Regions from separate parts of the Variovorax monticola genome, predicted to be linked through region 1. Evidence: riboswitches for the same ligand, from Rfam matches in the RefSeq annotation. Region 1 holds a riboswitch; each other region holds the start of a gene.

Region 1 (10,437 bases):
ATCCGCCAGGAAGTGCTCGACAAGATCGTGGCCACCATCCCGGTCAAGCGCCTGGGCGAGCCGAGCGAAATTGCCTCGATCATCGCGTGGCTCGCCACCGACGAAGGCGGCTACAGCACGGGGGCCGACTTCTCGGTCAACGGCGGCCTGCACATGCACTGAGCATGCTGACCGCCACCTGAAGAAAAAACCCGCCTCGGCGGGTTTTTTTGTTCAGGGCATGTGGCTTCTACGAATGGAAAGCGGCCCAATCGCTCCCTACAGTCTTGAACCCTCCGGAGGCATCCATGGAAAACACAACAAGTACACCCGCCAAAAAGCTCCCGATCTATCGCTCCCTCTACGTGCAGGTGATCACCGCGGTGATCATCGGCGTGCTGCTCGGCCACTTCTACCCGGCGGCAGGGGAGGCGATGAAGCCGCTGGGCGACGGCTTCATCAAGCTGATCAAGATGATCATCGCGCCCATCATCTTCTGCACGGTGGTGGTGGGCATCGCCGGCATGGAAGACATGAAGAAGGTCGGCAAGACCGGCGGCCTGGCGCTCTTGTACTTCGAGGTGGTCAGCAGCATCGCGCTGGTGGTCGGCCTGGTGCTGGTGAATGTGCTGCAGCCCGGCGCGGGCATGAACATCGACCCGGCCACGCTGGACACCAAGGCCATCGCCTCGTACACCGGCCCCGGCAAGATGACCGGCACGGTCGACTTCGTGCTCAACATCATTCCCAGCACGCTGGTGGACGCCTTCGCCAAGGGCGAGATCCTGCAGGTGCTGCTGATCGCCGTGATGTTCGGCTTTGCGCTGCACAGGTTCGGCGGGCGCGGCACGCTGGTGTTCGACGTGATCGAGAAGGGCTCGCACGTGCTCTTCGGCATCGTCAACTACATCATGAGGCTGGCGCCCATCGGTGCCTTCGGCGCAATGGCTTTCACCATCGGCAAGTACGGCCTGGGCAGCCTGTTCTCGCTGGGCAAGCTGATGGGCACGTTCTACCTGACGTGCCTGTTGTTCATCTTCGTAGTGCTGGGGCTCATTGCGCGCTTCCACGGGTTCAGCATCTGGAAGTTCATCAAGTACATCAAGGAAGAGCTGCTGATCGTGCTGGGCACTTCGTCCAGCGAGTCGGTGCTGCCGCGCATGATGGAGAAGATGGAGAACGCGGGCGCGAACAAGACCACGGTGGGCCTGGTGATTCCCACGGGCTACTCGTTCAACCTGGACGGCACCTCGATCTACCTGACGATGGCGGCGGTGTTCATCGCACAGGCCACCAACACGCCCATGACGCTGGTGCAGGAGATCACGCTGCTGGCGGTGCTGCTGCTCACCTCGAAGGGCGCGGCGGGTGTCACGGGCAGCGGCTTCATCGTGCTGGCGGCCACGCTGTCGGCGGTGGGGCATGTGCCGGTGGCAGGCTTGGCGCTCATCCTGGGCATCGACCGCTTCATGTCGGAGGCACGCGCGCTGACCAACCTGATCGGCAACGGCGTGGCCACCCTGGTGGTCGCCAAGTGGACCAACGAGCTCGACGAGAAGCGTCTGCACGCGGCGCTCAACAACGAGACATGGGTCGAAGCGCAGGACCCCGAGGCGATCGAAGCGGCTCGGACCAGCAAGATGTCCGGCTGAGACGGAAGGTCGTCAAAAACAAGACGTAGCACAACAACCGGCAGCGTCGACAAGATGGCCGGCTGACACGAAGGGACAGACATCGTTCCTGCAGAATGCAGCGATGCCCCACAGTGTTTCCCTCATCAACACGATCGCGGCCGGCCTCGGGCTGGCGCTCGTGTTCGGGTTCCTGGCGGCCAGGCTGCGGCTGCCCGCGCTCGTCGGCTACCTGCTCGCCGGCGTCATCATCGGCCCCTTCACACCCGGCTTCGTGGCCGACGCGAGCATTGCGGCGCAACTGGCCGAAATCGGCGTGATGCTGCTCATGTTCGGCGTGGGCCTGCATTTTTCGCTGGACGACTTGCTCGCCGTGCGCAAGATCGCGCTGCCCGGCGCGCTCGCGCAAATTGCCGTGGCCACGCTGCTGGGCGGGGGGCTCGCTCTGTGGTGGGGCTGGAGCTGGGGCCAGGCGCTGGTGTTCGGGCTCGCGCTGTCCGTGGCCAGCACCGTCGTGCTGCTGCGCGCCCTCGAAAGCCTGGGCATTCTCGATTCGTTCACCGGCCGCATCGCCATCGGCTGGCTCGTCGTCGAAGACCTGGCCATGGTGCTGGTGCTGGTGCTCATGCCGCCGCTGGCTGGCACCCTGGGCGGGCAGAGCACCCAGTCCGGCCCGGCCGATCCGCTGTGGCAAACCCTGGGCCTCACCTTGCTGCAGGTCGGTGGCTTCGTGGCGCTGATGCTCGTCGTCGGGCGGCGCGTGTTCCCGTGGATTCTTTGGCAGGTCACGCGCACCGGCTCGCGCGAGCTGTTCACGCTGTGCGTGGTGGCCGCCGCGGTGAGCATCGCCTTTGCGTCGGCGGCGCTGTTCGGCGTGTCGTTCGCGCTGGGCGCCTTCTTCGCGGGCATGGTGATGCGCGAGTCCGAATTCAGCCACCGCGCCGCGCAGGAGTCGCTGCCCCTGCGCGACGCTTTCGCCGTGCTGTTCTTCGTGTCGGTCGGCATGCTGTTCGACCCCTCGGTGCTCATCGAGCGGCCCCTGCAGGTGCTGGCGGTGGTGCTGGTCATCGTGCTGGGCAAGTCGATTGCGGCTTGCGCGCTGGTGCTGGTGTTTCGCTACCCGCTGGGCACGGCGCTCACGGTCAGTGCCAGCCTGGCGCAGATCGGCGAGTTCTCCTTCATCCTGGCCGGTCTGGGCGTGTCGCTGGGGCTGCTGCCTGTGGAAGGGCAGAGCCTGGTGCTGGCGGGTGCGCTCATTTCGATTGCCACCAATCCGCTGTGGTTCAGCCTGATCGTGCCCCTGCAGAAATGGCTGCACGCCCATTCGTCGTTCGCCCGCGGCCTGGCGTCGCGCGACGACCCGCTGGCCGAGCTGCCCGTGACCACCGAGGCCAAATACCTGTCACGGCAGGTGGTGCTGGTGGGCTACGGCCGGGTGGGGCGGCGCATTGCGCAGGAACTCGACGCGCACGACATTCCCTACGTGGTGGCTGAGCAGAACCGAGAGCTGGTCGAAAAGCTGCGCGAGGCCGGCACCCCTGCCGTGTGGGGCGATGCGGCCGACCCGGCGGTGCTGATCCAGGCGCACATTGCGCGCGCCCGCGTGCTGGTGGTCGCCACGCCCGACGCCATGAACGTGCGCCAGATGATGGAAACCGCGCGCACGCTCAACCCCACCATCCAGACCGTGATCCGCAGCCACAACGAGCAGGAGGCGCGTCTGCTCACGCAGGAAACCTCGGCCACCGTTTTCCTCGGCGAACACGAACTGGCCCAGGCCATGGCCCGCGACGTGGTTCAGCGCGCCGTGTCGATGGCCGTGCCGGCTTGACGCACTCGCCTGCCGACGCGCCGATGTCAGAGGTCTTCGATGACCAGGGCGCGGTAGCGCTGTGCCATGGCGTAAGGCACGGTGCGCACCGCCTCCATCAGCTTGTCGGCGGTTTCACGGTCGTCGGTCTTGACCAGCAAGGCCGCGTGGCCTTCCTTCGCGAGCTTGGTGTAGGCCCGCACGGTGGCGCCTTCGGTGCCGGCCGAGGGCAGCGGGTCGTCGGCAAGCTCGACGGTCGGCGTGATCTGCGACAGCACGGCTTGCGGCGGAAGCAGGAAGATGTCGTCGCTGCTCATGCCGTTGTCCACGAGCTGCTGGCCGACGCGGCTCGCGTCTTCCAGCTTCGCGAACATCACCATCGAGTAGCCCGTCGGATAGAACGCGCCGCCAAGGGTCGCCCGCATGCTCGGGTCCAGGCTGAATGATTTCATGCTGCCTCCTGCGTATGGTTTTCGAGAACAAGGACCCGCCTTGGGTCCTCGAGCAAAAACATTAGGTCGCGTCACGGGCGTGCTCTGTAGGAGAAGCCCGGGAGCTGTCAACGGTGCAAGCGCCCCAGGCATTCAACAGTCAGCACCTTTTTTCTACCTTCACACCGCCATGCCCTCGCCCAGAAACATCGCGCTCACCGTCCACGAACTGGAACCGGGCGAATACCACTGGGTGCTGATGGAAGCAGCGGACGCACTGCCCGGTGCTCCCGAGCGGGCCCATGTCTACACGCCCCTCGAAGCCGCTTCGGAGCCGTACGGCAGCTATTCGAGCGCCCTGGTGGCGGGCGTGGCCGCGATGCGGCGGCTGTTCGGACCCGACAGCACGCTCGGCTCCCTATAATTCCGCCGGTTGGGTGCGTTAACTTTTGATAATTGCACCCCACCACGGTTCGAAGGTGCCCCGGGTTCATGTCGCATGGCCCAGGGTTAAACGGGAAGCAGGTGCGCCGCGTCGTTGAAGACGCGTCAAAGCCTGCGCTGCCCCCGCAACGGTCAGCGGATCTGGAAACCCTCACGCGCGAGCCTCTTTCTTGAAGGCTCGGCAGTCACTGCGCTTCGGCGTGGGAAGGCGAGGGTTTCGGTCGTCGTGTGCTCCATTCAGCACGCGTCGGCGCTCCGCGAGCCCGGATACCGGCCTTCGCAACCGCCTTCGGACGCAGCGGGAGTGCGTGTCCGGGCCTGCCGCTTCGCGCTCGCGCGCACCGTGGCAGCCCCGTCGCCTCTCCCCTCGCGTCCTTCATCGGTCGGAAGCCTGCGGGGACGCAGGCCGGAGGAGAAGTCACATGAGTCGAGCAACACGGGCGCGAAGGCACCCGGGCATTCACGCGCGCGCGCCGCTTTATCGCAGGCGCCTTTCAGGCCTTTCCATCGGGCTGGGCCTGGCCTTCGGGCCCTGCGCGGCCTTTGCCCAGTCGGGCGAAACGGCCGGCCAGAGCCAGAGCCTGAACCCGGTACGCATCGAGGCCGACCGCCACGCCCCGCTGGCCATCGACGAGCCCACGTCCACCGGCAGCCGGCTCGGCCTCACTCCGCTGGAAACGCCGGCCAGCATCGAGGTGCTGACGGGCGACACCATCCGCGCGCGCGGCGACGTATCGGTGGTCGACGCGGCCACCCGCGCCACCGGCATCACCGGTTCCCCCGGCCCCGGCAACGGCGGCACCGCGATGGCGGCGCGCGGCTTCACCGGCCACGGCTCGGTGATGCAGCTGTTCGACGGCACGCGCCTGTATGCGGGCGCCGGCACAGTCACGTTTCCGTTCGACACCTGGTCGGTCGAGCGCATCGAGGTGCTGCGCGGCGCGGCCTCGGTGATGTACGGCGAAGGCGCCATCGGCGGCGCCATCAACGTGGTGCCCAGGAAGCCCACGCGCGGCCCGATCCAGAACGAGGCGCTGGTCACGGTGGGCTCCGACGCCACCCGCCAGGTGGCCTTCGGCAGCGGCGGGGCGATCAACGACAAACTGTCGTACCGCTTCGACATCAGCCACCGCACCACCGACGGCTTCATGCAGCGCGGCGAGGCCGAGAGCCTGGCCGTGGGCGCGGCCGTGCGGCTGGACGTGTCGCCGCAGCTGCAGTTCACGCTCTCGCACGACGAGGGCCGCCAGTCGCCGCAGCGCTACTACGGCGTGCCGCTGATCGACGGGCGCCTGAACAGCCAGACGCTGCGCCAGAACTACAACCTGGACGACGCCGAAATCAAGTACCGCGACAAATGGACCCGGCTCGACGCCCAGTGGACGCCGAACGACGCCGTGACGGTGCGCAACCAGCTCTACCGCCTGGAGAGCAAGCGCCACTGGCGCAACAGCGAGACCTACACCTTCAACGCCACCACGCGCCGCGTGACGCGCGGCGACTACCTGGAGATCGGCCACGACCAGGAGCAGATCGGCAACCGCACCGACGCCACCCTCAAGCACAGCGTGTTCGGGCTGGCCAACCAGGTGCTGGTGGGCTTCGACGTGAACCGCATCGACTTCCAGCACACCAACGACTCGCCCTACGGCGGCCGCTCGGTGGTCGACCCCTTCGCCTTCAACCCCGGCACCTACGCCTCGCCCGTGGCCTACACGCCGCGCTACAAGACCAAGACCGACACCTACGCCTTCTTCACCGAAGACAAGCTGGCCTTCAACGAACAGTGGTCGGTGGTGGGCAGCCTGCGCTGGGACCATGCCAAGGTGGCGCGCACCGACCTGCAGAACGCCGCCAACAACCTGGGCAAGACCTTCGAGTACGCCACCGGCCGCCTCGGCGTGGTGTACGCGCCCGACGCGTCGCAGTCGTTCTACGCGCAGGTGGCGCGCGCGGCCGACCCGCTGACCTCGCTCATCAGCACCTCGGCCACGCAGGTGCCCTTCGAGCTGAGCACCGGCAAGCAGGTGGAGGTCGGCTACAAGCGCCAGCTGGCCGACGCCCGCGGCGCCTGGACCGTGGCGGCCTACCGCATCGAGAAGAACAAGCTGCTCTCGCGCGACGCGAACGACCCGACAAAGACACAGCAGATCGGCAAGCAGTCGTCAGAAGGCATCGAGGCCACGCTCGACCTGGCGCTCACGTCCACGCTGCGGCTCGAAGCCAACGTGGCCAAGCTGCGCGCGCGCTACGAGGACTTCAACGAGGTCGTGAACGGCGGGCTGGTCTCGCGCGCGGGCAACACGCCCAACGGCGTGCCCGAAGAGGCCGCCAACCTGTGGCTCAGCTGGCGCTTCCAGCCGCAGTGGGAGGCCGCTCTCGGCGTGCGCTACGTCGGCGCGCGCCAGGTCGATGCGGCCAACACACGCAAGATCGGCTCTTACACCGTGGCCGACGCCTCGGTGAGCTGGCAGGCGAACCCGACGCTCAAGCTGGCGCTGCGCGCCTACAACCTGGCGGACCGCAAGTACCCGGTGTCGTTCTCGAACGGCGGCAACCAGTGGTTGCTGGGCCGGCCGCGCTCGTTCGAGCTGTCGGCGCTGGTCGACTTCTGAGGTTCTGCATGAATTCCGTCATGACCTCCGCATGGCGCCGCGCCTGGCCGCGCATCCGGCACGGGCTCTACTGGACGCACCGGTGGCTGGGCATCGGCGGCTGCCTGCTGTTCGTCATGTGGTTCGTCTCGGGCGTGGTGATGATGTACGTGGGGTACCCCAACCTCACGGACGAGGAGCGGCTGGCGGGGCTCGCGCCGCTGCGCTTCGAGCAGGCGCAGGTCTCGCCCGTGGCCGCGCTGCAGGTGCTGCCCCAGGACGTGCGCATGCAGCCCCCGCGGCGCATGGGGCTTGAAATGCAGGGCGGCAGCGACGCCGGGCCGGTCTGGCGCATCGTCGATGCGCGCGGCGGCCGGCACACGGTGTCCGCGCGCGATGGCCGCGTGCCCGGCCCGGTCGACGCCGCGCAGGCCGAGGCCATCGCGCGCGCCTTCTCGGGCCACGCCGGCGCGCGCTGGGCCGAGACGCTGGAGCGCGACCAGTGGACCGTGCCGCAGGGCCTGAACCCGCTGCGCCCGCTGCACCGCATCGAGGTCGGCGACGCGGCCGGCACCGAGCTGTACGTGTCGCAGCGCAACGGCGAGGTGGTGCGCGACACCACGCGCCCGGAGCGTTTCTGGAACTGGCTGGGCTCGGTGCCGCACTGGATCTACTTCACCCCATTGCGGGCCGATCCGCCGCTGTGGCACGACGTGGTGGTGTGGCTGTCGGCGGCGTGCATCGTCTCGGCCGTGACGGGCATGGTCATCGGCATCCTGCGGGTGCGCGTGCGGCGCCGGTTCCGCAACGGGGCGGTCACGCCTTATTCGGGCTGGATGGCGTGGCACCACATCGCCGGGCTGATCGGCGGCTTCTTCGTGCTGACCTGGATCGTCAGCGGTTGGCTCTCGATGAACCCCAACGGCTGGTTCCAGCGCGGGCCGCTCGACGCCGCTGCCTTGGCGCGCTACACCGGGGCCGGTACGGTGCCGTTCCCTTGGCCACCGGCCTTGTTGCCGGCGGGCGAGGGCGAGGCTGCCCCGCGCGAGGCCGTGCTGCTGTGGTTCGACGGCCGGCCGCTGCTTCAGTTGCGCGACGCCAAGGCGCGTGTGCGCGTGGTCGACGCGGGCACGGGCGCCCCGGCATCGATCGGCAAGGACGACATCGTGCGCGCCGCCGCCCGACTGCGGCCCGGCGCCGCCGTGGCGCAGGCCGAGCTCCAGACCCGCGAAGACTTCCACTGGTACGGCCACCACCGCGAGCGCGTGCTGCCCGTGTGGCGGCTGCAGTTCGACGACCCGGCGCGCAGCTGGATCTACATAGCTCCCGCCGGCGGCCAGGTCGCAGGCAGCAACGACGCCGATTCACGGCTTCGCCGCTGGCTCTTCAACGCCGCGCACAGCCTGGACTTTCCCTGGCTGATTCACTACCGGCCGGCCTGGGACGTCGTGATGTGGCTGCTTTCCATCGTCGGCGCGGTGGCCTCGGCCAGCGGCGTGGTGATCGGCTGGCGACGGCTGCGGCGCAAGCCGCGGCCTTCCCCCGTTTCGAAGGGGCTTGCGCAAGCCAGCCCATGAACCAACAATCAACTTTCGCACTGCGGTGCATTTCAGGAGGTGCTCGATGCACATCGAACCAGGTCTGGTGGACGGATCCAAGATTTTTCTCAGCTATGCGACGGCAGCCGCCGCGCTGGCCTGCACAGGCAAGGTGGCCTTCGACACCGCCGTCAAGGACGGCCTTGCCGCCCTTGCGGTGCGCTCGGCCATTGCCGTGGCGCTGGTGTTCTGCTTCTTCGAGGTGCTGCCTCACCACCCGGTGGGCGTGTCCGAGGTGCACCTGATCCTGGGCACCACGCTGCTGCTGGTGTTCGGCCTGGCGCCCGCGGCCATCGGCCTGGCGGGCGGGCTGCTCATCCAGGGGTTGTTCTTCGAGCCGCAGGACATTCCGCAGTTCGGCATGAACGTCACCACCTTGCTGGTGCCCTTGTTCGCGACCGCCGCGCTGGCGCAGCGCATCGTTCCCAGGAACGTGGCCTATGTGGACCTGAGCTACCAGCAGGCCTTCAAGCTGTCGGTGGCCTACCAGGGCGGCATCGTGGTGTGGGTCGGCTTCTGGGCGCTCTACGGGCGCGGCACGGGGCTCGAGAACGTGGGCCAGATCGCCAGCTTCGGCGCGGCCTACATGACCGTCGTGCTGGTCGAGCCGCTGGTCGACCTGGGCGTGCTGGCAGCCGCCAAGGCCTGGCGCCGCCTGCAGGGCACGGCCTTCGTCGAGCGCCGCCTGTACGGCGCCGCCTGATTCGCCAGGCCCGTCGCGCTTTCTTTTTTTCGAGGGCGCCCCGGCAAGTGCCGCGGGCGCCCTTGCCATTCATCGCGGTGGCCATGGCCGCTGAAAGAACCTCTCCCATGACACAAGCAAGCAACGCCAAGATTCCCGTCACCATCGTCACGGGCTTCCTGGGCAGCGGCAAGACCACGCTGCTGCGCCACATCCTGGGCAACGCCGAGGGCCGCCGCATCGCGGTGATCGTCAACGAGTTCGGCGAGCTCGGCATCGACGGCGACATTCTTCGCGGCTGCGGCATCGGCTGCGACGATGAAGGCAACGAGCGCGAAGGCGCGCTGTACGAGCTGGCCAACGGCTGCGTCTGCTGCACCGTGCAGGAAGAGTTCCTGCCCGTGATGCTGCAGCTGGCCGAGCGGCGCGGCGACATCGACGCGGTGATCATCGAAACATCCGGCCTGGCGCTGCCCAAGCCGCTGGTGCAGGCCTTCCAGTGGCCTGGCATCGCCAACATCTTCACCGTCGACTCGGTGGTCACGGTGGTGGACGGCCCGGCCGCCGCCTCGGGCCAGTTCGCGGCCAATCCGCAGCAGGTGGACGAGGCCCGCCGCGCCGACCCCAACCTCGACCACGAGTCGCCGCTGCACGAGCTGTTCGAAGACCAGCTCTCCGCCGCCGACCTGGTGGTGCTCAACAAGACCGACCTGATGGACGACGCCACGCGCGCGCAGGTCGAGGCGCTGGTGCGCGAAGAGCTGCCGCCCGAAGTGAAGATCGTCGCCGCCACCGAAGGCCGGCTGCCGCTGGCGCTGCTGCTGGGCCAGGGCCGCGCGGCCGAGGCCACCATCCACCTGCGCGAAAGCCACCACGACCACGAAGAGGAGCACGACCACGACGAGTTCGACTCGCTCGTCATCGAGCTGCCGCCCGTGGACCGCGACCGCCTGCTGGCCGTGCTGAACCGGCTGGTCGAGCAGCACACCATCTACCGCGTGAAGGGCTTCGTCGCCATCCCTGGCAAGCCGATGCGCCTGCTGGTGCAGGGCGTGGGCCGCCGCTTCGACCACCACTTCGACCGCCGCTGGCGCGACGGCGAGGCACAGCGCACGCGGCTGGTGTTCATTGGCGAAGACCTGGACGAGGCGGTGCTGCGCAAGGCGCTGGACGAGGTGAGCGCGGTGGCTGCCTGACGCGCCACAGGCCCAACGCATGCACCTGCTGAGCACCCAGCCCGGCCGCTTCGTCGAAGACGACAGCGTGGT
Region 2 (10,437 bases), on a different contig from region 1:
GCGATGGGTGCCAGCAACTTGGCACCGGCCAGCGGCTGGCCTTCGCCTTGGGCGACCAATTGGTTCTTCAGCTCGCCGAAGCGTTCGATCAGCTCGACCAGGTCGCCGGCAAAGCCCGGCACCAGGTCGGCGAGGGGCCAGAAGCGTTGCGCCTGCGTGTCGACCAGCACGGGAACGGCGCGATCGACCAGGGAAACGGATGCGAATTTCATGGGAGTGGAAGGCGTCGTCGCGACGGCAGAATAAGACAGTTGCGGGAAGCGCAATGTAGAACCAAAATGAACCATCATCAATACCAATTCCTCAAATTTAAGGACCAATTGGTACTACTAACAGCATCTACCGGGAGCAGCGAATGAGCGAGCACGAGGCCATGACGGCAGCGCCCGGAGCGTCGGCCCTGCAGCCCAAGGCCGAAGGGGCGAAGGCCCTGTCGCGCTACCTGCGCGAAGGCATTGCGAGCGGCACGCTGCAGGCGGGCGTGAAGCTGCCCGCCGAGCGCGAGCTGAGCGAGCGTTTCGGCGCCTCTCGCGGTGCGGTGCGCCGCGTGCTGTCGGGTTTTCGCGAGCGCGGGCTGATCACGCAATCGGTCGGCAGCGGCACCTTCGTGGCGGCAACCGCCACGCCGGCCTCCACGGCGGGAACGGCGGCGCTGCTGCCGGTGCCCTCGCTGCATGTCAACGTGAGCCCGGCGGAGCTGATGGTGGCGCGCCGGCTGATAGAGCCGTTGATGCCGTCGCTGATCACGCGCAACGCCACGGCGGCCGACTTCGCGGCAATGCAGCACTGCATCGAGCAATCGGAGGCGGCCGAGACCATCGAGGGCTTCGAGCACTGGGACGGCGAGTTGCACAAGGCGCTGGCGGTGGCCACGCACAACGGCTTCTTCGTGCACATCCTGGAACTGACGCAGCGCGTGCGCGACCAGGGCGAATGGGGGCGGCTCAAGGCCAAGTCGCTCACCGGGCCACGGCGCGCGCAGTACGAGCAGCAGCACCGTGCGCTGGTCGAGGCGCTGCGCGATCGCGACGAAGCCGGAGCGCAGCGCGTGCTGGTCCAGCACCTGGACCAGATCCAGCGCAACCTTTTCGGGGACTGAACGGGCCGCGCCTTCTTCGCGTTCCTACGCGGCTGCCGCGCCGAAGCGGAAGCTGGAGACGACCAGCCCGCCCATGAAGGCGTCCTCGTGGTAGACGCGCTCGCCGGCCTCGGCCTCGGCCGCGCCGACGGCCACCATCAGCGGGATCAGGTGCTCTTCGCGCGGATGCGCCACGCGTGCGGACGGCGCCGCGGCCCAGTCGAGCAACTGCGCGCTGCGCCCGGTGCTCGAACCCTTGACCACCGCGGCGTCGAGCCAGTCGTCGAAGGCCTTCGACACGCCGTGCGCCTGCGGGCCGAAGTTGCGCAGGTTGTGATAGCTCAGGCCACTGCCGACGATCAACACGTTTTCATCGCGCAGCGGCGCAATGGCGCGGCCCAGCGCCAGATGCTCCGCCGGGTCGAGCCCGCGGCGCAGCGACAGCTGCACCACCGGCACGTCGGCCTTCGGGTAGATGGCGGCCATCGGCGAGAACATGCCGTGGTCGTAGCCGCGCTCGGGGTCGATCTGCACCGGCAGGCCGGCCGCGGCAATGAGCGACTGCACGCGCTGCGCGAGTTCGGGCGAGCCGGGCGCGTCGTAACGCACGTCGTAGGTGTGCGCGGGGAAGCCGCCGTAGTCGTAGATCATGGGCGGCCGGGGGTTGCCCTGCACCGCGAAGACGGGCGCCTCCCAGTGCGCCGACACCATCAGGATGGCGGCGGGCGTGCGGCCGATCTGGCGCGGCATGTCTGCCAGCGAGGCGGCGAGCTGGTCGTAGGTGGCGCCCATTTCCTTCTTCATCCAGGGCCAGGGGCCGCCGCCGTGCGAAATGAAGTACGTGGGCAGTCGCGATGTGTTCGTGTTGTCGTGGGTCAAGTCGATGCTCCTTGAAAGCGTTGGACCGACTTTAGACATTTCCCCCAAGGAAATCGACAGGCCAGGATGCAACGAATCGGTTCCTGCCAAGAAACATTGAAGGCTCCTGGCGCCACGGCTGAGGGTCGCCGAGTTGCGCGAACGGCAGCTGCGCCCACCTTTCGTGGGCTCGGCGGCAAGTCAGCTGATACACTTTTCAGGCGTTGTCAGGTGTCCTGGCGCCCCGTGGAAACGGCGGGGTGGCCAGGGTGAAACGGGAAGTCGGTGCGCAGCGGTGATGAACACCGCGCCATGCCGACGCTGCCCCCGCAACGGTAAGCGAGTCAAAAGCAAAACCCCGGGATCCGGTCCCACGCCACTGTGTCACGAACGGCACGGGAAGGTGGTTTTTGCAGGAGAGCCGATGGCCCTCCGCTCGCAAGCCCGGAGACCGGCCTGACGACCAGCGCATGACCTTGCGGTGGGCGAGGATCGGCGGGCGACGCATGGCGTTCGGCTCGATGCATCCTCGCATCCGTCGCAGCGCATTCACGCAAGCCTCCCGATTTCTCCCTCCCGCCGGGTCTTACCGACCATCTGTCGCGCGGCGGGCGCGGAGGAACCATCATGAACGAGCGAGCCATCGCTCCAAGCAGCACTGCGCAGGCAGCGTGCACGCCGGGAACCGTGTGGTTCGTCGGCGCGGGTCCGGGCGACCCCGAACTCATCACCGTCAAGGGCCGCGGCCTGGTCGAACGCGCCGGGGCCATCCTGTTCGCGGGCTCGCTCGTGAGCGAAGCCGCCACGCGCTGGGCGCCGCCCGGCTGCGCCATTGCCGACAGCAAGGACATGACGCTCGAGCAGATGTCCGCCTGGCTCATTGCGCAGGCCGCGCGCTGCGCCACCGTGGTACGCCTGCAGACCGGCGACCCGGGTCTGTACGGCGCGCTCATCGAGCTGGTGCAGCCGCTGGATGCGGCGGGCGTGCCGATCGGCGTGGTGCCGGGCGTGTCTTCGGCCATGGCCTCGGCGGCGGCGGCGGTGGAAAGCCTCACGCTGCCCGAGGTCACGCAGACCGTGATCTTCACGCGCGTGGAAGGCCGCACACCGATGCCCGAAGGCGAATCGCTGGAGGCGCTGGCCGCGCACCACAGCACGCTGTGCATCTTCCTGAGCATCACGCTCATGGGCAAGGTCACGGCCGCGCTGGCGGCCGCCGGCTGGTCGCCCGACGCACCCGTGGTGGTGGTGCACAAGGCGAGCTGGCCGGGCGAAGAGAAGATTGTGCGCGGCACGGTCGCCACCATCCAGGCGCTGTGCCGCGAGGCGCGCATCGTGAGCCAGTCGATGATCATCGCCAGCCCCACGCTGGGCGCACGGCAGTGGACCACGCTGGCCAAATCCAAACTCTACGACGCGAGCTTCACGCACCGCTTCCGGCGCGCGAGCGTTCCCGTCGAAACCCTCCTTCAGGACACCCCATGAGCACCGAAACCGTTCTTCTGGTGGGCCACGGCTCGCGCGAAAAATCCGGCAACGACGAGATCGAGGCCTTTGCGGCGCAGTGGCGCGAGCGCCAGCCGGGCTGGCGCATCGAGGTCTGCTTCATCGAGTTCTCCGAAGTCACGATGAGCGAGGGGCTGCGCCGCGCGGCCGAGGGCGCGCCGCGCGTGGTCGTGGTGCCGCTCATCCTGAATGCGGCGGGCCACGTGAAGATGGACATTCCGCAGGCCATCGACGGCGCGCGGCTGAAGTTCCCGATGGTGCAGTTCCTGTATGCGCCGCACCTCACGGCCTGCGACCCGATCCTGGCCATCTTGCGGCGGCGCCTGAAGGGCGCGATGCAGGCGCTGGACATGCCCGACCCCACCACCACCGGCGTGGTCATTCTGGGCCGCGGCTCTTCGGACCGACAGGCCAACGGCGACATGGCGAAGATGGCGCGCTGGCTGCTGGAGGAAACCGACCACGAGCTGGTGGACCTGGCCTTCACCGGCATCACCTACCCGCGCCTGGAGAAGGCCGTGCAGCGCCAGAGCCTGCAGGGCATGAAGCAGGTGGTGGTGCTGCCGTACTACCTGTTCAACGGCACGCTGGTCGAACGCATCGCGCGCCAGGTCGAGAACCTGAAGGCGCAGTACCCGACGATCCGCTTCGTCTCGACCCGGTACTTCGGCTTCGAGCCCGAGATCTTCGGGCTGCTGGAGCAACGCGTGAACGACCTGCGCCGCGGCGCGCCGATCGCGCTCATGCCTTGCGACGGCTGCAAGTTCCGCGACTTCGCGGTGGAACACGGCCTGGGCGGCCACCACCATGACGATGCGGTGCCCCACAGCCATGGCGACGACCCTGCGCACGCGCATCCCCACCCGCACGCGCATCCGCACGATCACGACCACGCACACGACCACGCACATGACCACGCACATGACCACGCACATGACCATGCGCATGACGACGCGGCGCCGGCACCGCGATGAACCCGACGCCTTCCATGGCGGCCAACGTCGTCACCGAGCAGCTCACCGCGGCGGGCCGCGCCATCGAGCATGACTCCTTCGCGGTGATCGACCGCGAGGTGACCTCGCACCCCTACACCGCCGACCAGTGGCCCGTGGTGCGCCGCATGATCCATGCGAACGCCGACTTCGACTTCAACGGCCTGACCGACTTCCACCCCGACGCGATCGACGCCGCCATTGCCGCCGTCCGTTCGCGCGAGAGCCGCGTGGTAGCCGACGTGGAGATGATCTGCGTGGGCCTCTCGGCCCCGCGCCTGGCCCACTTCGGCATGGGCACGCACCAGTTCATCAGCGACGAGGACGTGATCGCGCAGGCGAAGGCCGAAGGCACCACGCGCGCCGTGCAGGCCATGCGCAAGGCGCACCGCCTGGGCCTGGTCGACGGCGCGATTGTCGGCATCGGCAATGCACCGACCGCGCTGATCGAGATCGTGCGGCTGATCCACGAAGAAGGCGCGCGCCCCGCGCTGGTGGTCGGCATGCCGGTCGGCTTCGTCTCGGCGGCCGAGTCGAAGGACCTGATGGCGCTGGAGGCCGGCGTGCCCTGGATCGTGATTCGCGGGCGCAAGGGCGGTTCCACGCTGGTGGTGGCCGCGATCCACGCGCTGCTGGGCCTGGCGGAGGCGCGCGAGCACACCGCATGATGGACAAGGGCGCGCCCCGCGGCACCCGCACCGGTTTCACGACCGGTGCGTGCTCGGCCGCGGCGGCGCGCGCGGCGGTGATCGGGCTGGTCACCGGCCGGGTGCCCGAAGAGGTCGAGTGCCTGCTGCCCAACGGCGACCTGGTGCGCTTTGCCGTGCAGGACGGCCGCGTCGACGGCGCGCTCGCGCATGCGATGGTCATCAAGGACGCGGGCGACGACCCCGACTGCACCGACAAGGCCCATCTCACCGCCGACGTGCGCGTGCTGCCCGAACTGGCGGGGCAGGTGCTGCTGAAGGGCGGCACCGGCGTGGGCACCGTCACCATGCCGGGGCTCGGCCTGACCGTGGGCGGGCCGGCCATCAACCCGGTGCCGCGCCGCAACATCGAGGCGAACGTGCGCGCGGTGGGCACGCCCCTGCTCGACGAAGTCGGCCTCGAAGTGGCCATCTCGGTGCCGCAGGGCGAGGAGATGGCCAAGAAAACGCTCAATGCGCGCCTGGGCATCCTGGGCGGCATTTCCATTCTGGGCACCACCGGCATCGTCAAGCCCTATTCCACCGCCGCCTACCGCGCGAGCGTGGTGCAGGGCGTGCAGGTGGCGGGCACGCTGGGCCACGGCGTGGTGGTGCTCACCACCGGCGGGCGCACCGAAAAGTTCGTGATGGCCGAGATGCCAGAGCTGCCCGAGCCGGCCTTCGTGCAGATGGGCGACTTTCTGCGCTATGCGATGGGCGCGGCTGTAAAGGCCGGGCTCAAGAAGGTCGTGATCGGCGGCATGGTCGGCAAGCTCACCAAGATCGCGCAGGGCGAGACCATCACCCACGCCGGGCGCGCCGAGGTCGACACCGGCCTGCTGGCCGACCTGGCGGCGGGGCTGGGCGCGCCGAGCGACGTGTGCGACGCGATTCGCGGCAACGAGACCGCGCGCTATGCCGGCGAGCGCATGGACGCGCTCGGCCTCGGCACGGCTTTTCACACGGCGCTGGCGCAGCGCGTCATCCAGACGCTGCGCACGCGCTACCCCGACCAGTTCGAACTGAAAGTGCTGGTCTGCGACTTTGATGGTCGAAAGATCGCGGAGGCCTCCTGAACAACGACAACATGACGAACAAGTGCCGCATCCTCGGCGTGCTGGACGACGGCGACGCGAGCCTCGGCCGCGGCGCGCTGGCGCATCTGCAGCAAGCGCAACTGGTGATCGGCGCCGCGCGCACGCTGGCCCTGTTCGCCGCGCACATCGCACCCGGCGCGGTGCAGCGCGACCTGGCCGGCGGGCTGTCGCAGGTGCCCGAATGGATTCGCGAAGCGCAGGCCGAGGGCCAGCGCGTGGTGGTGCTGGCCACCGGCGATCCGCTGTGCCACGGCATCGCGGCCTTCCTGGCGGCGCGACTGTGCCTGGAGGCCATCGAGGTGCTGCCCAACGTGTCGACGCTGCAGCTGGCCTGCGCGCGCCTGGGCCTGCCGTGGCAGGAGATGAAGTTCGCCTCCGTGCATGCGAAAGACGCGGGCGACTGGCTGCCGGGCTCGCCGCCCGCGCACGGCCTGTATGCGCTGCTGCGCGACATTCGCCAGCACGACCGCCTGGCCGTGCTCACCAGCCCCGACAACACGCCCGACCGCATCGCGCGCATGCTCGTGGCCGAAGGCCTGGCCGACGACTTCGAGATGGCCGTGGCCGAGCGCCTGTGCCAGCCCGAGGAGCGCGTGGTCAGCGGCATGCGCATCACGGCCGCGGCGCAGATGCGCTTTGCCGACCCCAACGTGGTGCTGCTCTGGCGCACCCGGCTGCGCGCGCCGCAGGTGCTGTTCGGCCTGCCGGACGCCAGCTTCGAGCAGCGCCATCCCGAGAAGGGCCTGATCACCAAGAACGAGGTGCGCGCCGTGTCGCTCGCGCGCATGCAGCTGCGCGCCGACAGCGTGGTGTGGGACATCGGCGCGGGCTCGGGCTCGGTCGGGCTCGAGGCCGCGCGGCTGTGCGCGCGCGGCCATGTGTACGCCATCGAGAAGAACGCCGACGACAGCGCCATCGTGGCGCGCAACCGGCAGGCCATGGGCATCAGCAACCACAGCCTGGTGCACGGCAAGGCGCCCGAGGGCCTGTCCGCGTGGGCCGACCCCGATGCGGTGTTCATCGGCGGCTCCGGCGGCGAGCTGGCCGAGCTCGTTGCGCTGGTGCTGCGGCGCCTGCGCCCGGGCGGCTGGCTGGTGATGAACTTCGTGACCATCGAGAACCTCGCGGGCGCGGTCGAGGCGCTGAAGGCGCAGGGCGCGCGCTGGGACGTGCTGCAGCTGCAGGCCTCGCGCAGCAAGCCGATCCTGCACATGCACCGGCTGGCGGCCGAGAACCCGGTGTGGCTGGTCTGCGCGCAGGCCGGCGTGGTCGGCCCCGAGACGGGAGCGGCGGCATGACGGCGCCCGGCATGCTCCACGGCGTGTCGCTGGGCCCCGGCGACCCCGACCTGATCACGCGCCGCGCCTGGTCGCTGCTGACCCGCGCCGACGCCATCTGGACCTACCCCGTGCGCAGCCTGCGCAAGGAAAGCTACGCGCTGGACATCGCGCTGCGCGCCGGCCTGTCGACGCCCGCGCAGCACCAGGCCCTGCTGTTCCCGATGACGCACGACACCGAGAAGCTCGCGCGCCACTGGCTGAAGGCCGCCGAGACCGTGCAGGCGATGCTCGCCACCGGGCAGGACGTGCTGTTCCTGGTCGAAGGCGACGCCTCCACCTACGCGAGTTTCTGCTACCTGGCGCGCGTGCTGCGCGAGCTCGACCCGGCAGCGCGCATCGAAGTGGTGCCCGGCGTGACTTCTTTCAACGCGGCCTGCGCACGGTTGCAGCTGCCGCTGTCCGAGCAGGACGACACCGTGGCCATCGTGCCCGCGGCCTACGGCATTGCGGCGGTCGAGAAGATGCTCGACGACTTCGACACGCTGGTGCTCATGAAGGTCAAGCCGCTGCTCGACGACCTGATCGACCTGCTGGCGCGGCGCGGCCTGCTCGAACACAGCCGCTTCATCGAAAAGGCCGGCTCGCCGGTCGAACGCATCGTGCACGACGTGGCCAGCCTGAAGGGCACCAAAGTCAACTACCTGTCGCTGCTGCTGGTGAAGAACCCGGGCCGCGAACGCGGCGAACTGGTGCGCGGCTGCCGCAAGAAGACCAGCACTGAAATCGAAGAGGAACAGACGAATGACGAATGAAGCCGCACCCCGCGTGGTGCTCGTGGCCATCACCAAGCACGGCGCGCAGCAGACCGCCGATTTGGCGCGCCTGCTGCCCGAGGCCAGCGTGTGCGTGGCCGAGAAGTTCGCGCCGCTCATGGCCGGGCTGGCCAACCCCGTGCGCGCCTATGCGGGCGCGTTTCGCGATGAAATCGCCACGCTGTTCACGGACTTCGACCAGGTCGTGTTCTTCGTGTCGCTCGGCGCCGTGGTGCGCCTGATTGCGCCGCACCTCAAGAGCAAGGACGAAGACCCCGGCGTGCTGGTGGTGGACGACGCCGCGCAGTTCGTGATTCCGGTGCTGTCGGGCCACGTGGGCGGCGCCAACGCGATGGCCGAGCAGGTCGCCGCGCTGCTGGGCGCGACCGCCGTGCTGACCACCGCGTCGGACGTGGGCAAGACCATTCCGGTGGACATCCTCGGGCGCGAGCTCGGCTGGAAGGTGGAGGCGCCCAAGATCAACATCACGCGCGTCTCGGCCCATGTGGTGAACGGCGAACCCGTCGCGGTGGTGCAGGAGGCCGGCAGCCCCGACTGGTGGACCCGCCCGACGCCGCTGCCGGCCAACATCCACCGGTTCGCGCGCTTCGACGAGGTCGACCTCGAACGCTTCAAGGCCGTGCTGTGGATCACGCAGGCCGAGGTGAGCGCCGAGCGCTGGAGCGCGCTGGCGGAGCGCCTCGTGGTGTACCGGCCGCCGCAATGAGCGCGGTGCGCTATGCCGTCGGCCTGGGCTGCGACCGCGGCACGCCGCAGGCCACGCTGCAGCAGGCGCTCGACGAGGCGCTGGCCGGCATCGGTGCGCAGGCGGACCAGGTGGCGGCGGCCGCCAGCATCGACCTGAAGGCCGACGAGCCCGGGCTGCTGGCGCTGGCCGCTGCCCACGGCTGGGCCATGCATTTCTACCCCGCCGCGCAACTGGCGCAGGTGCCCGTGCCGCACCCGTCGGAAACGGTGCGCAGGCACACCGGCACGCCCTCGGTCAGCGAGGCCGCCGCGCTGCTGGCCGGCGGCGGCCTGCCGATGACGGCGCTGGTCGTCACCAAGCACAAACACCGCGGCGCCGACGGGCGCCACGCAACGGTCTCCATTGCGCTCATGTCGCGCATGTCGCACTTGTCCTGAACCCACATCACCCCCGAACGGAACCCGCTATGAACGCCTCCACGCACCCCACGCGCCGCGTGCCGACCCCATGAGCGGCAAGATCTCGCTGGTCGGCATCGGCCCCGGCAGCCACGACCACATGACCCAGCGCGCGCTGGCCGCCATCGCCGAGGCCGACGTGGTGGTCGGCTACAGCACCTACATCAAGCTGGTGGCCGACTTGCTCGAGGGCAAGGAAGTGATCCGCAAGGGCATGACCGAAGAGCTCGACCGCGCGGTCAACGCGCTGGAGCGCGCCCGCGAGGGCAAGAAAGTCGCGCTGATCTCCAGCGGCGATGCCGGCGTGTACGGCATGGCCGGCCCGACCTACGAGGTGCTGTTCCAGGCCGGCTGGACGCCGGACTCCGACATCGCGGTGGAGGTGGTGCCCGGCGCGTCGGCCATCAACGCCTGCGCGGCGCTGGTGGGCGCGCCGCTCACGCACGACTTCTGCTCGATCTCGCTGAGCGACCTGCTCACGCCCTGGCCGGTGATTGCACGGCGGCTCGACGCGGTGGCGGCGGCCGACTTCGTGGTGGCGCTCTACAACCCCAAGAGCGGGCGGCGCACCCAGCAGATCGTGCAGGCGCAGCAGCTGTTCCTGCGGCATCGGCGGGCGGACACGCCGGTGGCCGTGGTCAAGTCGGCCTACCGCCGGCGCGAGCGCATCGAGTTCACCACGCTGGCCCACATGAGCGAGTGCGACATCGGCATGCTGACGACCGTGCTCATCGGCAACAGCCACACCTTCCTGCAGCACGGCCTGATGGTCACGCCGCGCGGCTATGCCAACAAGTACGACCTGGACGACGGCGGCAGCACGCGCAGCGGCGAGAAGCCCGGCCGCTCGCTGTCCACCGGCCTGCTGGGCTGGATGAGCAACCTGCGCGCCGACCATGCCGAGGGCGTGAGCATCGCCGCGCTCGCGGCACAGCACCGCCTGCCGGCCGACTACATCGAG
Region 3 (10,437 bases), on a different contig from region 1:
TGTCGACGCGCGCCACCAGGTTCAGGTCGCGCGTGATTTGGGTGCTGGCCGACAGGTTCAGCACGGTGTAGCCGCCGAGCCTGACGGTGTTGGCCGCGTCGTCGTAGCGCTTGCTCGAGGTCTGCACCTCGGCGCCCAGTGTCCAGCCGGCCACGCGCCAGTCGGCGCCCAGCACGGCGTGGCGCTGCGCACGGCGAGCCAGCAGGTGGTCGGTGGCCAGGTCGCGCGGGTCCTGGTAGTCGAGCGAGGCGCGCAGGGTCACGTCGCCCAAACGCTGGCTGCCCGACAGCGTCACGCCCTGGTAGCGCGCGCGCGCGGTGCTGGAGTAGCAACCGAACGACGAGGCGCAGCCCTTGGCGGTGCCGTCGAACACGATCAGGTTCTGCACCCGGTTGTTGTAGACCACGATGCCCGCCTGGGTGCCGCCTTCGGTGTACTGCAGGCCCAGCTCGACGTTGCGGCTCGACTCGGGCTTGAGCGTGGCCAGGCCGTACTCGCTGAAGCGCTGGTAGAGCGTGGGCACGCGGAACGCAGTGCCGGCCGAGGCGGTGAAACGCAGCGCCGGGGTGATGGCGTAGCCGTAGGCCGCGCTGCCGGTGGTCTTGCCGCCGAACTCGCTGTCCCTGTCGTGGCGCACGTGCAGCTGCAGCGAATGCGGGCCTTGCACGAAGCCGTAGCCCAGCGAAACGGCGTCCTGCGCACGGTCGCGCGACAGCAGCTTCGACGAGGTGGTGGGCGCGTTTTCGAGCGCGTCTTCGCGGCGCTCGAAGGTGGCGCTCAGCAGGTGCGGGCCGAAGCGGAACTCGTTCTGGAACAGGTAGCCGCGCAGCTTGGTTTCGGTGCGGTAGAACGACGGCTGCGTCTTGTAGACGGTTTGCGAGTCGGTCACCTGCACGCGGGTGCTGTAGATGTCGTTCCACTTGGCCGACCAGGTCAGCCCGGCGGTGCGCAGCGTGTTGTTCGCCTGGTCGTTGGCGAAGGTGATGGGCAGGCGGCTGCGGTACGACACGGTGGCGTCGTAGCCGGCCGTGATGTCGCTGGTGAGCAGCGTGGCGTCCAGGCGCTGGTCGGGCGTGATCTGCAAACCCAGCTTCACGTTGCCCGAGGTGCTGCGGTAGCCGTCGCGGTCGGGGCTGGTGAAGCCGTCCTTGCTGGGCGTGCGCTTGTCGACGGGCTGCACGTTGAAGCCCTTGCTTTCTTCATGCGCCACGCCGAACGCGTAGTCGAGCAGCCCCGACTTGCCGCTCACGCCGCCTTCTATCTTGCGCAGCCCGTTGCTGCCGAAGCCGATGCCCGCGTAGGGCCGCACGCCCTCTTCGCCGCGCCGCGTGAACAGCTGGATCACGCCGCCCACGGCGTCCGAGCCGTAGACGGCTGCGGCCGGGCCGCGCAGCACTTCGATGCGGTCGATCTGCGACAGCGGAATGCCTTCCCAGCCGGCGCCGCCGGTGGACTGCGAGTCGATGCGCACGCCGTCCAGGTACACGGCCGTGAAGCGCGTTTCCGCGCCGCGGATGAACAGGCTGGTGGTGTTGCCCACGCCGCCGTTGCGCGAGATCTCGATGCCCGGCAGGCGCGCCAGCACGTCGGCCACGCCGGTCGCGCCGCTGCGCTCGATGGCCTGGCGGTCGACGATGGACACATCGCCCACCAGATCAGACAGCGCCTGCGGCGTGCGGTTGGCCGTGACCACCGTTTCGGCCAGGGCCGGGGCTTCCTGGGCATGGGCGAGGCCACCGAAGGCGGAAGCCAGCGCCATGCCCAGAGGCAGTTGCAGGCAGGCGAAACGCAGGCGGCGCACAGGCGCGCGGCCGCTGGAAAAGCAAACGTGGGAAATCATTGAATGGACCGAACGAAACGTCTATACCCCTTGCCGGCCTCCCCGCCGGCGCCATGGGCGCCATGGCTGCCCATGCGTGGATGTTCATGCATGCGGCAGCCGCCTCGTTGGCCGGTATCCGGGCTGGCAGAACGACCCCTGCCGCCTTCCCAGGCACCTGTTTCAGGGCGCCCAGTGGCTTGAATGGAAAGGGGTTGGCGCCTTGCGGCGCCGTCTGCTTGACCGTTGCGGGGGCAGCGCAGGCGGCTTGGGCCTTGTTCCGACCTGCGTGAGGTCGGTGGGGCTTCCACTCCTGCTTCCCGTTGAACCGCGGCATGTGAACCAGGCCGCAAGCACCAACGGGCCGCATTTTAGGCCCTGACGATTCTTCTCTAAGTCGAAAGTTGCGGGCCGCCGCTAACATCGGTTGCCATATGCGGCCCGCCTCGGTATTCCTGAATCTTCGTTCGGCGCTGCAGCGTCTGTTTGGTGTTTCCGGCTGGCAATCGATGCTGCTGTGGTCGATCGTGGCGGGGCTGCTCGGCACGCTGGCGACCGAACTCTTCCGCGCGGCGCTCTATCACTTCGAACACCTGGTGCTCGGCCCCGGCAACGGGCTGGTGGCCATGGCCAAAGGCCTGCCGTGGTGGGCGCGCATCGCCTGCCCCACGCTCGGCGGGCTGGTGGCGGGGTTGCTGCTCGTCGCGGCAAAACGAATCGCGGCGCAGAGCGCCACGTCCGACTACATGGAAGCCATCGTGCTGGGCGACGGGCGCATTCCGGTGGCGCAGACGCTGGTGCGCAGCGCGTCGTCGCTGGTCAGCATCGGCAGCGGCGGCTCCATCGGGCGCGAAGGCTCGATGGTGCAGCTCGCGGCGCTGGCGGCGTCGCTGCTGGGCCGGGTGTTCCGCTTTCCGGTCGAGCGGCTGCGGCTGCTGGTGGCCTGCGGCGCGGCGGCGGGCCTGACCGCCGCCTACAACGCGCCCATCGCGGGCGCCTTCTTCGTCGCCGAAATCGTGCTGGGCTCCATCGCGATGGAAAGCGTGGGGCCGATCATCATCGCCTCGGTGGTCGCCAACGTCGCCATGCGCGCGCTGCCCGGCTACCAGCCGCCCTACCGGATGCCGGCGTTCCCGGAGATCCACGGCACCGAGGTCGCGCTGTTCTGCGTGCTCGGCGTGCTGCTGGGCTTTGCGGCGGTCGGCTTCCTGCGCGCGCTGCAGGGCAGCCGGGCGCTGTTCTCTCGGCTGCCGCTGGCGCTGCCGTGGCGGCTGGCGCTGGGCGGCTTGGCGATGGGCGCGATTTCGGTGCCCGTGCCCGAGGTGTGGGGCAACGGCTACAGCGTGGTCAACGCGGTGCTGCACACGCCGTGGCCGTGGACTTTCATCGCGCTGGTGCTGCTCGCCAAGACAGCCGCGACGCTGGCCACCGCCGGCTCGGGCGCGGTGGGCGGCGTGTTCACGCCGGCGCTGTTCTTCGGCTGCATGGTCGGTGCGCTGTTCGGCCAGGGGGTGCAGGCGCTGTGGCCGGCGGCCACGTCGGCGCCGTTCGCCTACGCCATCGTCGGCATGGGCGCGTTCCTGGCGGGTGCCACGCAGGCGCCGCTGATGGCCATTTTGATGATCTTCGAGATGACGCTGAGCTACCAGGTCATGCTGCCGCTGATGGCGGCCAGCGTCATCGCGTACTTCGTGGCGCGCTCGGCCAATGCCGGCTCGATGTACGAGATCACGCTGCGGCGCAACGAACAGCGCGACACGCAGTTGCGCCTGCGCGGGCTGCACATGCGCGACCTGGTGCAGCCGGCGGAAACGGTGGTCGGCCCGCAGGCCGACCGCGAGGCCATGAGCAAGATCTTCTTGCAGCATCCGGTGAAGTACCTGTACGTCGTCGATGCGGACAACCGCTACCTCGGCGTGGTGCCGTTGTCGGCGCTGGGCACCGCACCCACCGAGACGACCGCGGGTGCGCTGCTGTCGCAAGCCATCCGGCCGATCACCGCCGACACAGGCCTGGGCGAAGCGCTTCAGCGCTTCCTGGACCACCTGGGTGAACGGCTGCCGGTGATCGAGAGCACGGACAACCCCGTGCTGCTCGGCGTGGCCGCCAAGAGCGCACTGCTGGCCACCTATGTGCGCCTGAGCGAGCCGTGAAAGGTTTGATCGGGGGCCTGCGAAGCCGCAGAATCCTGCCCACGCCGGGCACCGCGCCCAGCCTCGGCAGGACCGTTTTCCCGGGAAACTACAATCGCCAACCATGCCCGCTTCCAGCCCCATCGACCAGATCGCCGAGCGCGTCGAACGCCTGCTTGTGCGTCACGAAGAAGTGCAGCGCACCAATGCGCTGCTGCAGGAACAGGTCGATGCGCTCACACGCGAACGCGACGCCCTGAAGTCGCGGCTGGCCGCGGCCCGCACACGACTCGACGCCCTGCTGGAGCGGTTGCCGGCTGAACCACCTTCCCAAGACTCCCCCGCATGAAGCAGATTGAAGTACAGATCATGGGCCAGAGCTATCTGCTCGGCTGTCCCGACGGCGGCGAGGCGCAGTTGCGCGACGCCGTCGAACGCGTGGACGCGGCCATGTGCAAGATCCGCGATGCAGGCAAAGTCAAGGCACGCGACCGCATCGCGGTGCTGGCCTCGCTGAACCTGGCGTTCGACCTGGCCGCGCAACAGCAACCCGCCGCTCCCGCCGCCGCGACGACCGACGACGCAACGGCCACCGGCGAAGCCGGCCCCAAGGCCGCGCAGCTCATTCAAAGACTCGATCAGGCCCTGGCCGGCGATGGACATTTGCTCTGAATGAGCGCGGCGGGCGCAGAGGCGGCGTAAAATCCGCCTTGTCTGCAGACGTGTCGGGCTTAATATTTCCTTGTTCCAATGCTCTCCGGAGCCGGGCTTGGTACATCGCTTGACGGGTGTGATCATCTCGCGTCAGATGAACCCGAAGTCTTGCTGCCCTCGCCCACCTGAACCCTGGTTCAGGATGCGGGTCCGGCACACCATCTGCAGACACCTTTTCCCGCCACGGCCCCCTGCACCAGTTGCACGGGGCCGTTGCTTTTTGCCGCAGTACCTTCCTTCCTGACTTGCCCGTGAACCTCGCCGCACTGCTCGACCCCCTGCTCATCGCCGAACTCGCCGCGCTCGGCCTGGGCACCGGTTTCCTCGCGGGCCTGCTGGGCATCGGCGGCGGCATGCTGATGGTGCCGTTCATCACGATCATCATGGGCCAGCGCAGCGTGCCGGCCGACCTGGCGGTGAAGATGGCCATCGCCACCTCGATGGCCACGATCATCTTCACCTCGGTGTCGAGCGTGCGCGCGCACCACAAGCGCGGCGCGGTGCGCTGGGACATCGTGAAGCGGCTGTCGCCCGGCATCGTCATCGGCAGCCTCGTGGGCAGCCTGGGCGTGTTCGCGCTGCTCAAGGGCACGGCGCTGGCCATCTTCTTCGCTCTGTTCGTGGGCTTCTCGGCCACGCAGATGTTCCTCGACAAGAAGCCCAAGCCGACGCGGCAGATGCCGGGCACGGGCGGCCAGCTCGCGGCCGGCGGCGTCATCGGCTTCATCTCGGGCCTGGTGGGCGCGGGTGGCGGCTTCATCAGCGTGCCGTTCATGGCGTGGCGCAACGTGGCCATTCACAACGCGGTGGCGACCAGCGCGGCGCTGGGCTTTCCGATCGCGGTGGCGAACGTGCTGGGCTACGTCATTGCAGGCCATTCGGTCGCGGGCTTGCCGGCCGGCTCCTTCGGCTACATCTGGCTGCCCGCGCTGGCGGTGATTGCCGCGTGCAGCGTGTTCACCGCACCGCTGGGCGCCAAGGCAGCGCACAGCCTGCCGGTGAAGAAGCTCAAGCGCGTGTTCGCGACCATCCTGTACCTGCTGGCGGCGTACATGCTCTGGAAGGGCCTGCACGGTTGATGCGGGCCTGAACCGGCACGCCCCGCAGCGGCCTCCAAGGCCCTTCGGCAGAAGGTGCGACTCGTTGCGGCCCCACGGGGCGCGCCGTATAACGAACGCATGAAAATCCTCATCGCCGTCGACGGCAGCGCCTTCACGCAGAAGGCCCTGGCCTACCTCTTCACCCACCGCGCCATGTTCGTGGACGGTCACGAACTCGTGGTGGTGCACGTGTGCACCGGCATCTCGGGCAATGTCACGCGACACCTCAGCAAGGACCTGGTCACCAGCTACTACGCCGAGGAAAGCGCCAAGGTGCTCGACCCGGTGAAGGCGCTCCTGGCCGAGAAGGGCGTGGGCAACTACACCGTCGATTCGCGCCACGGCCATGTGGCCGAAGAAATTCTGAAAGCGGCCACCGAGGCGCAGGCTGGCCTGATCGTGCTGGGCACGCACGGCCACGGCCTGCTCGGACGTGCGCTGATGGGCTCGGTGGCGACCAAGGTGATCTCGGAGACGGACAGGACGGTGCTGCTGGTGCAGTAGCAAGCGCAGCCGGCTTGCAGCTGGCGTGCGCCCCGCTACTGCACCCGCTGCTGCCGCCATTCGCGCGGCGAGCAGCCGAAGCGTTCGCGAAACGCGCGGCTGAAATGCGCCGCGTCGTTGAAGCCGCGGCCATAGGCAATTTCGGCCACCGGCCGCCCCGCCAGGCGCGGCTCCAGCAGGTCGCGGCTGCACGCCTCCAGCCTGCGCTCCCAGATGTACTGCGACGGCGTGAGCGGCTCGCTCTTGAACACGCGGTGGATGTGGCTCACCGACACCCCCAGTTCCGCCGCCAGCGTGCCCACCGATAGCATCGGGTCGGCCAGTTGCTCGTCGATGCGCCGCTTCACCCGCGCCAGGTGGTACGCCGTGAGGTTGCTGAGGGCCGGCGCGCGCGCCGCGGGCAGCGTCTGCAGTCCCGCCACCAGGATGTTCTGCACGCCGTTGGCCACCGCCAGCGCCGAGGCGGGCTGCAGCGTGTCGATGTCTTCGCGCAGCGTGCGGATCATGCCCAGCAGCAGGTGCCCCGCCCCTTCGCGGCCCGACACGGTGGTGGCCGTCAGCGCCTCGGTGTCGCGCAGTTCGCTGCGCAGGCGGTCGCCGGGCAGCTTGAGCACGATCTGCTCGAACGCCTCTTCGAACAGCAGCTCGTAGGGCCGCGTGCTGTCGTACAGCGCGAAGTCGCCGGCCGACAGCACCGCGTCGCGCCCGTCCTGGCGCACCACGCCCTGGCCGCGCGCCTGGATGCTCACCAGGAAGTAGTCGTCGCTCGAATGCGCGATGTGCCCCGGCGTGCGCATCACCCGCTGCGGACCCGAGGTGACGACCGACATGTCGAGGCTGGGCAGCGTGTGCTGGCGGATGCTGCCCTCGAAGTTGCCGATGTCGCCGTCTTGCACGGCGTCGCACTCGAGCTGCACGTACACGTTGCAGATCATGTCGGTCCAGTAGGCGAGCCGCTGGTCGCGCGAGACGGCGTCGGTGCTGAGCAGCTGGGTCATCGGAATTCCTCGAAGGGCGGTGAAGGGCCTGCCGGAGGCCAGGAACAGGGCATGCAACGCTGGGACAAGAACGCCGCCAATCCGGGTCAAGGCGTTCCGGCGGCGCGAATCTACGCTTCAAGCAACCCGCATGCCACAGCGCAAACCCGGTGCGCACGGCGGGCGCCTCGTTACGTCCCTTGCTCTTTCATTGCACTTTCATCGCATCTGGAGAACCACCATGCCGACCACCGTCCACCCCAAGCTGCGCGTCGCCGCCGTGCAGGCCGCCCCCGTGTTCCTCGACCTCGACGCCACCATCGACAAGACCATCGAGCTGATGGCGCAGGCCGCGAAACAGGGCGTGCAGCTCATCGCCTTTCCCGAGACCTGGGTGCCGGGCTACCCGTGGTGGATCTGGCTCGACTCGCCGGCCTGGGGCATGCAGTTCGTGCAGCGCTACCACGACAACGCGATGGTCATCGGCTCGCCCGAGTTCGACCGGCTGAAGGCCGCGGCGCGCAAGCACAAGATCTGGCTGTCGCTCGGCTTCAGCGAGAAGGCCGCGGGCAGCCTCTACATTGCGCAGGCGCTGATCGACGACCACGGCAACACCGTGCAGACGCGCCGCAAGCTCAAGCCCACGCACGTGGAGCGCACCGTGTTCGGCGAAGGCGACGGCGCCGACCTGCACGTGGTGCAGACACCCATCGGCAACATCGGCTCGCTGTGCTGCTGGGAGCACCTGCAGCCGCTGAGCAAGTACGCGATGTACTCGCAGAACGAGCAGATCCATTGCGGCGCATGGCCCAGCTTCTCGCTGTACCGCGGCGCGGCCTACGCGCTGGGCCACGAGGTCAACAACGCGGCCAGCCAGGTGTATGCGGCCGAGGGCAGCTGCTTCGTGCTCGCGCCCTGCGCCACCGTGTCCAAGGCCATGAGCGAGCTGATGTGCACCGACGCCGGCAAGCAGCAGATGCTGGGCACGGGCGGCGGCTACGCGCGCATCTACGCGCCCGACGGCTCGCCGCTGGGCACGCCGCTGGCCGAGGACGAGGAAGGCCTGGTCATCGCCGACATCGACCTCGGCATGATCTCGCTGGCCAAAGCGGCCGCCGACCCGAGCGGCCACTACTCGCGCCCCGACGTCACCCAGTTGCTGCTGAACAAGACGCGACGCACCCCCGTGGTGGTGCAGCTCACGCCGGAGCCCGAGGCCAGCGTGCCCGAGCCTGTTTCGGCTTGATCGGCCCGATCGCCACCCCCCAAGGAGCCGCGCCATGGAATCCGCCATTGCAGACCACCTGAAGTGCCCGCGCACGCGACACCGCCGCGTGGAAGACGACTACACGCCGCCCTACCCCGTGTGGTCGGCGCGCGCGCCCACCGCGTTGACGCAGGTGGTGATGGGCTACTTCGGCGTGCAGTCGCGCGGCGCCGACATGCAGGGCCGCGCCTGCGCCGCGCTGATGAAGATCGCCCGCGACTTCGCGCTGCCCGACGGCCCGGGCCACCACGACCTGACGCACTACGTCGATGCAGATGGATACGACAACATGGTCGCCATCGCCTACTGGCGCGACGCCGCGGCGTACGCACGCTGGTGCGCCACGCCCGAAGTCGATGGCTGGTGGCGTTCTGAAGAGCGGCTGTCCGAAGGCCTGGGCTACTTCCGCGAAGTGGCGTCGCCGCGCGTCGAGCGCTTCGAGACCATGTTCAACACGCCCGACCGCTTCGAGGGCGTCGGCGTGGTGATGGGCGAGCTCAGCGGCGAGTTGCAGGAGCACGGCTACTGGGGGTCGATGCGCGACCGCATTCCGCTGTCGCAGACCGATGCGATGGCACCTTCGGGCTCGCGCGCCGTCATCGAGGGGATGGCGGGCGCGCCGGCATTGGGACAGCGCGTGTGCGTGGCGGGCCACGAGAACATCGCGATGATCCGCTCCGGCCAGGAGTGGACCGACACCACCGGCCAGGAACGCACGCTGTACCTGGACGACATGGAGCCGGTGCTGCGCGAGGGCATGGACTTCCTGCGCGACCAGGGGTTGGGCATCGGCTGCTACAGCAACCGCTACATGCACCACCTCGACGCGCACGGCGCACGGTTGCAGAAGTCCTTCGGCCTGAGCTATTGGCGCTCGCTGGCCGACATGGAGCGCTGGGCCGAGTCGCACCCCACGCACGTCGCCATCTTCGGCAGCTTCATGCGCTACGTGCAGGCGCTGAACTTTCAGCTGCAGCTGCGCGTGTACCACGAGGTGTCGGTGCTCAAGGCCGACGAGCAGAGCTACGAATACATCAACTGCCATGCGCGCAGCGGGTTGATGAACGGGCTCAGCGGGCTCGACGGAACAGCTCCCGCTGCGTAGCCGGCCTCAGCGGGAGAAAAGCCCCTTGTGCTCCGCACGCAGCAGCGCCTTCTGCACCTTGCCCATGGTGTTGCGCGGCAGCTCGGGCACCACGAAGCAGCGCTTGGGAATCTTGAAGTTCGCGAGCTTGGACTTCAGGTCGGCCACGATGGCTTCGGCGTCGAGCGCCGCACCCGCCTTCGCAATGACGATCGCCACGCCCACCTCGCCGAAGTCGGGGTGCGGCACGCCGACCACCGCGCTCTCGGCCACGCCGGACATCTCGTTGATGTAGCCCTCGATCTCGGCCGGGTACACGTTGTAGCCGCCGCTGATGATCAGGTCCTTGCTGCGCCCGACGATGGTGATGTAGCCCATGCCGTCGATCTTGCCGACGTCGCCGGTCTTGAAGAAGCCGTCGGCGGTGAACTCTTCCTTCGTCTTCTCGGGCATGCGCCAGTAGCCCGCGAACACGTTGAGGCCGCTGACCTCGATGTTGCCGATCTCGTCGGTGGTGCAGTCGCGCCCGCTGTCCTCGCGCACGCGCAGTTGCACGCCCGGCAGCGCAAAGCCAACGGTGCCACCGCGTCGCTCGCCCTGTTCGGGCCGGTAAGGGTTGGACGTGAGCATGGCCGTCTCGCTCATGCCATAGCGCTCCAGGATGGTGTGGCCGGTGCGCTCGCGCCATTCGTCGAAGGTCTCGATGAGCAAGGGCGCCGAACCCGCGATGAACAGCCGCATGTTGCGCACCGCATTGCGCGTGAGGCCGGGCTCGGCCAGCAGCCGCACGTACAGCGTGGGCACGCCCATGAACACGGTGGCATCGGACATCTTCTGCAC

What was found. Region 1 has a riboswitch for cobalamin ahead of ACSFA5_RS21175 (TonB-dependent receptor). Riboswitches for the same ligand answer to the same signal wherever they lie in the genome.
Region 2: it holds a riboswitch for cobalamin, as region 1 does, so the genes downstream of both, cobM (precorrin-4 C(11)-methyltransferase) here and ACSFA5_RS21175 (TonB-dependent receptor) in region 1, are expected to answer to the same signal.
Region 3: it holds a riboswitch for cobalamin, as region 1 does, so the genes downstream of both, ACSFA5_RS10625 (TonB-dependent receptor domain-containing protein) here and ACSFA5_RS21175 (TonB-dependent receptor) in region 1, are expected to answer to the same signal.

Annotation. Positions count from the first base shown of each region.
Region 1 covers NZ_JBPJZP010000006.1:33,398-43,834, forward strand. Annotated here, with positions in the region: gene phbB (acetoacetyl-CoA reductase) at 1-162, shown strand, start outside; gene ACSFA5_RS21155 (dicarboxylate/amino acid:cation symporter) at 288-1,631, shown strand; gene ACSFA5_RS21160 (cation:proton antiporter domain-containing protein) at 1,735-3,441, shown strand; gene ACSFA5_RS21165 (hypothetical protein) at 3,468-3,872, opposite strand; gene ACSFA5_RS21170 (hypothetical protein) at 4,042-4,275, shown strand; cobalamin riboswitch at 4,313-4,588, shown strand; gene ACSFA5_RS21175 (TonB-dependent receptor) at 4,718-6,910, shown strand; gene ACSFA5_RS21180 (PepSY domain-containing protein) at 6,919-8,466, shown strand; gene ACSFA5_RS21185 (energy-coupling factor ABC transporter permease) at 8,513-9,190, shown strand; gene cobW (cobalamin biosynthesis protein CobW) at 9,298-10,365, shown strand; gene cobN (cobaltochelatase subunit CobN) at 10,385-10,437, shown strand, end outside.
Region 2 covers NZ_JBPJZP010000001.1:496,383-506,819, forward strand. Annotated here, with positions in the region: gene ACSFA5_RS02200 (fumarylacetoacetate hydrolase family protein) at 1-212, opposite strand, end outside; gene ACSFA5_RS02205 (FadR/GntR family transcriptional regulator) at 356-1,099, shown strand; gene ACSFA5_RS02210 (DODA-type extradiol aromatic ring-opening family dioxygenase) at 1,124-1,957, opposite strand; cobalamin riboswitch at 2,149-2,410, shown strand; gene cobM (precorrin-4 C(11)-methyltransferase) at 2,564-3,421, shown strand; gene ACSFA5_RS02220 (sirohydrochlorin chelatase) at 3,418-4,416, shown strand; gene ACSFA5_RS02225 (precorrin-8X methylmutase) at 4,413-5,102, shown strand; gene ACSFA5_RS02230 (cobalt-precorrin-5B (C(1))-methyltransferase) at 5,099-6,196, shown strand; gene cbiE (precorrin-6y C5,15-methyltransferase (decarboxylating) subunit CbiE) at 6,208-7,515, shown strand; gene cobI (precorrin-2 C(20)-methyltransferase) at 7,512-8,309, shown strand; gene ACSFA5_RS02245 (cobalamin biosynthesis central domain-containing protein) at 8,299-9,036, shown strand; gene ACSFA5_RS02250 (cobalamin biosynthesis protein) at 9,033-9,455, shown strand; gene cobJ (precorrin-3B C(17)-methyltransferase) at 9,526-10,437, shown strand, end outside.
Region 3 covers NZ_JBPJZP010000002.1:1,055,760-1,066,196, reverse strand. Annotated here, with positions in the region: gene ACSFA5_RS10625 (TonB-dependent receptor domain-containing protein) at 1-1,840, opposite strand, end outside; cobalamin riboswitch at 1,933-2,195, opposite strand; gene ACSFA5_RS10620 (ClcB-like voltage-gated chloride channel protein) at 2,254-3,972, shown strand; gene ACSFA5_RS10615 (DUF904 domain-containing protein) at 4,076-4,300, shown strand; gene ACSFA5_RS10610 (cell division protein ZapA) at 4,297-4,623, shown strand; gene ACSFA5_RS10605 (sulfite exporter TauE/SafE family protein) at 4,917-5,744, shown strand; gene ACSFA5_RS10600 (universal stress protein) at 5,844-6,269, shown strand; gene ACSFA5_RS10595 (AraC-like ligand-binding domain-containing protein) at 6,305-7,267, opposite strand; gene ACSFA5_RS10590 (carbon-nitrogen hydrolase family protein) at 7,488-8,492, shown strand; gene ACSFA5_RS10585 (phenylacetaldoxime dehydratase family protein) at 8,527-9,618, shown strand; gene ACSFA5_RS10580 (malonate--CoA ligase) at 9,625-10,437, opposite strand, start outside.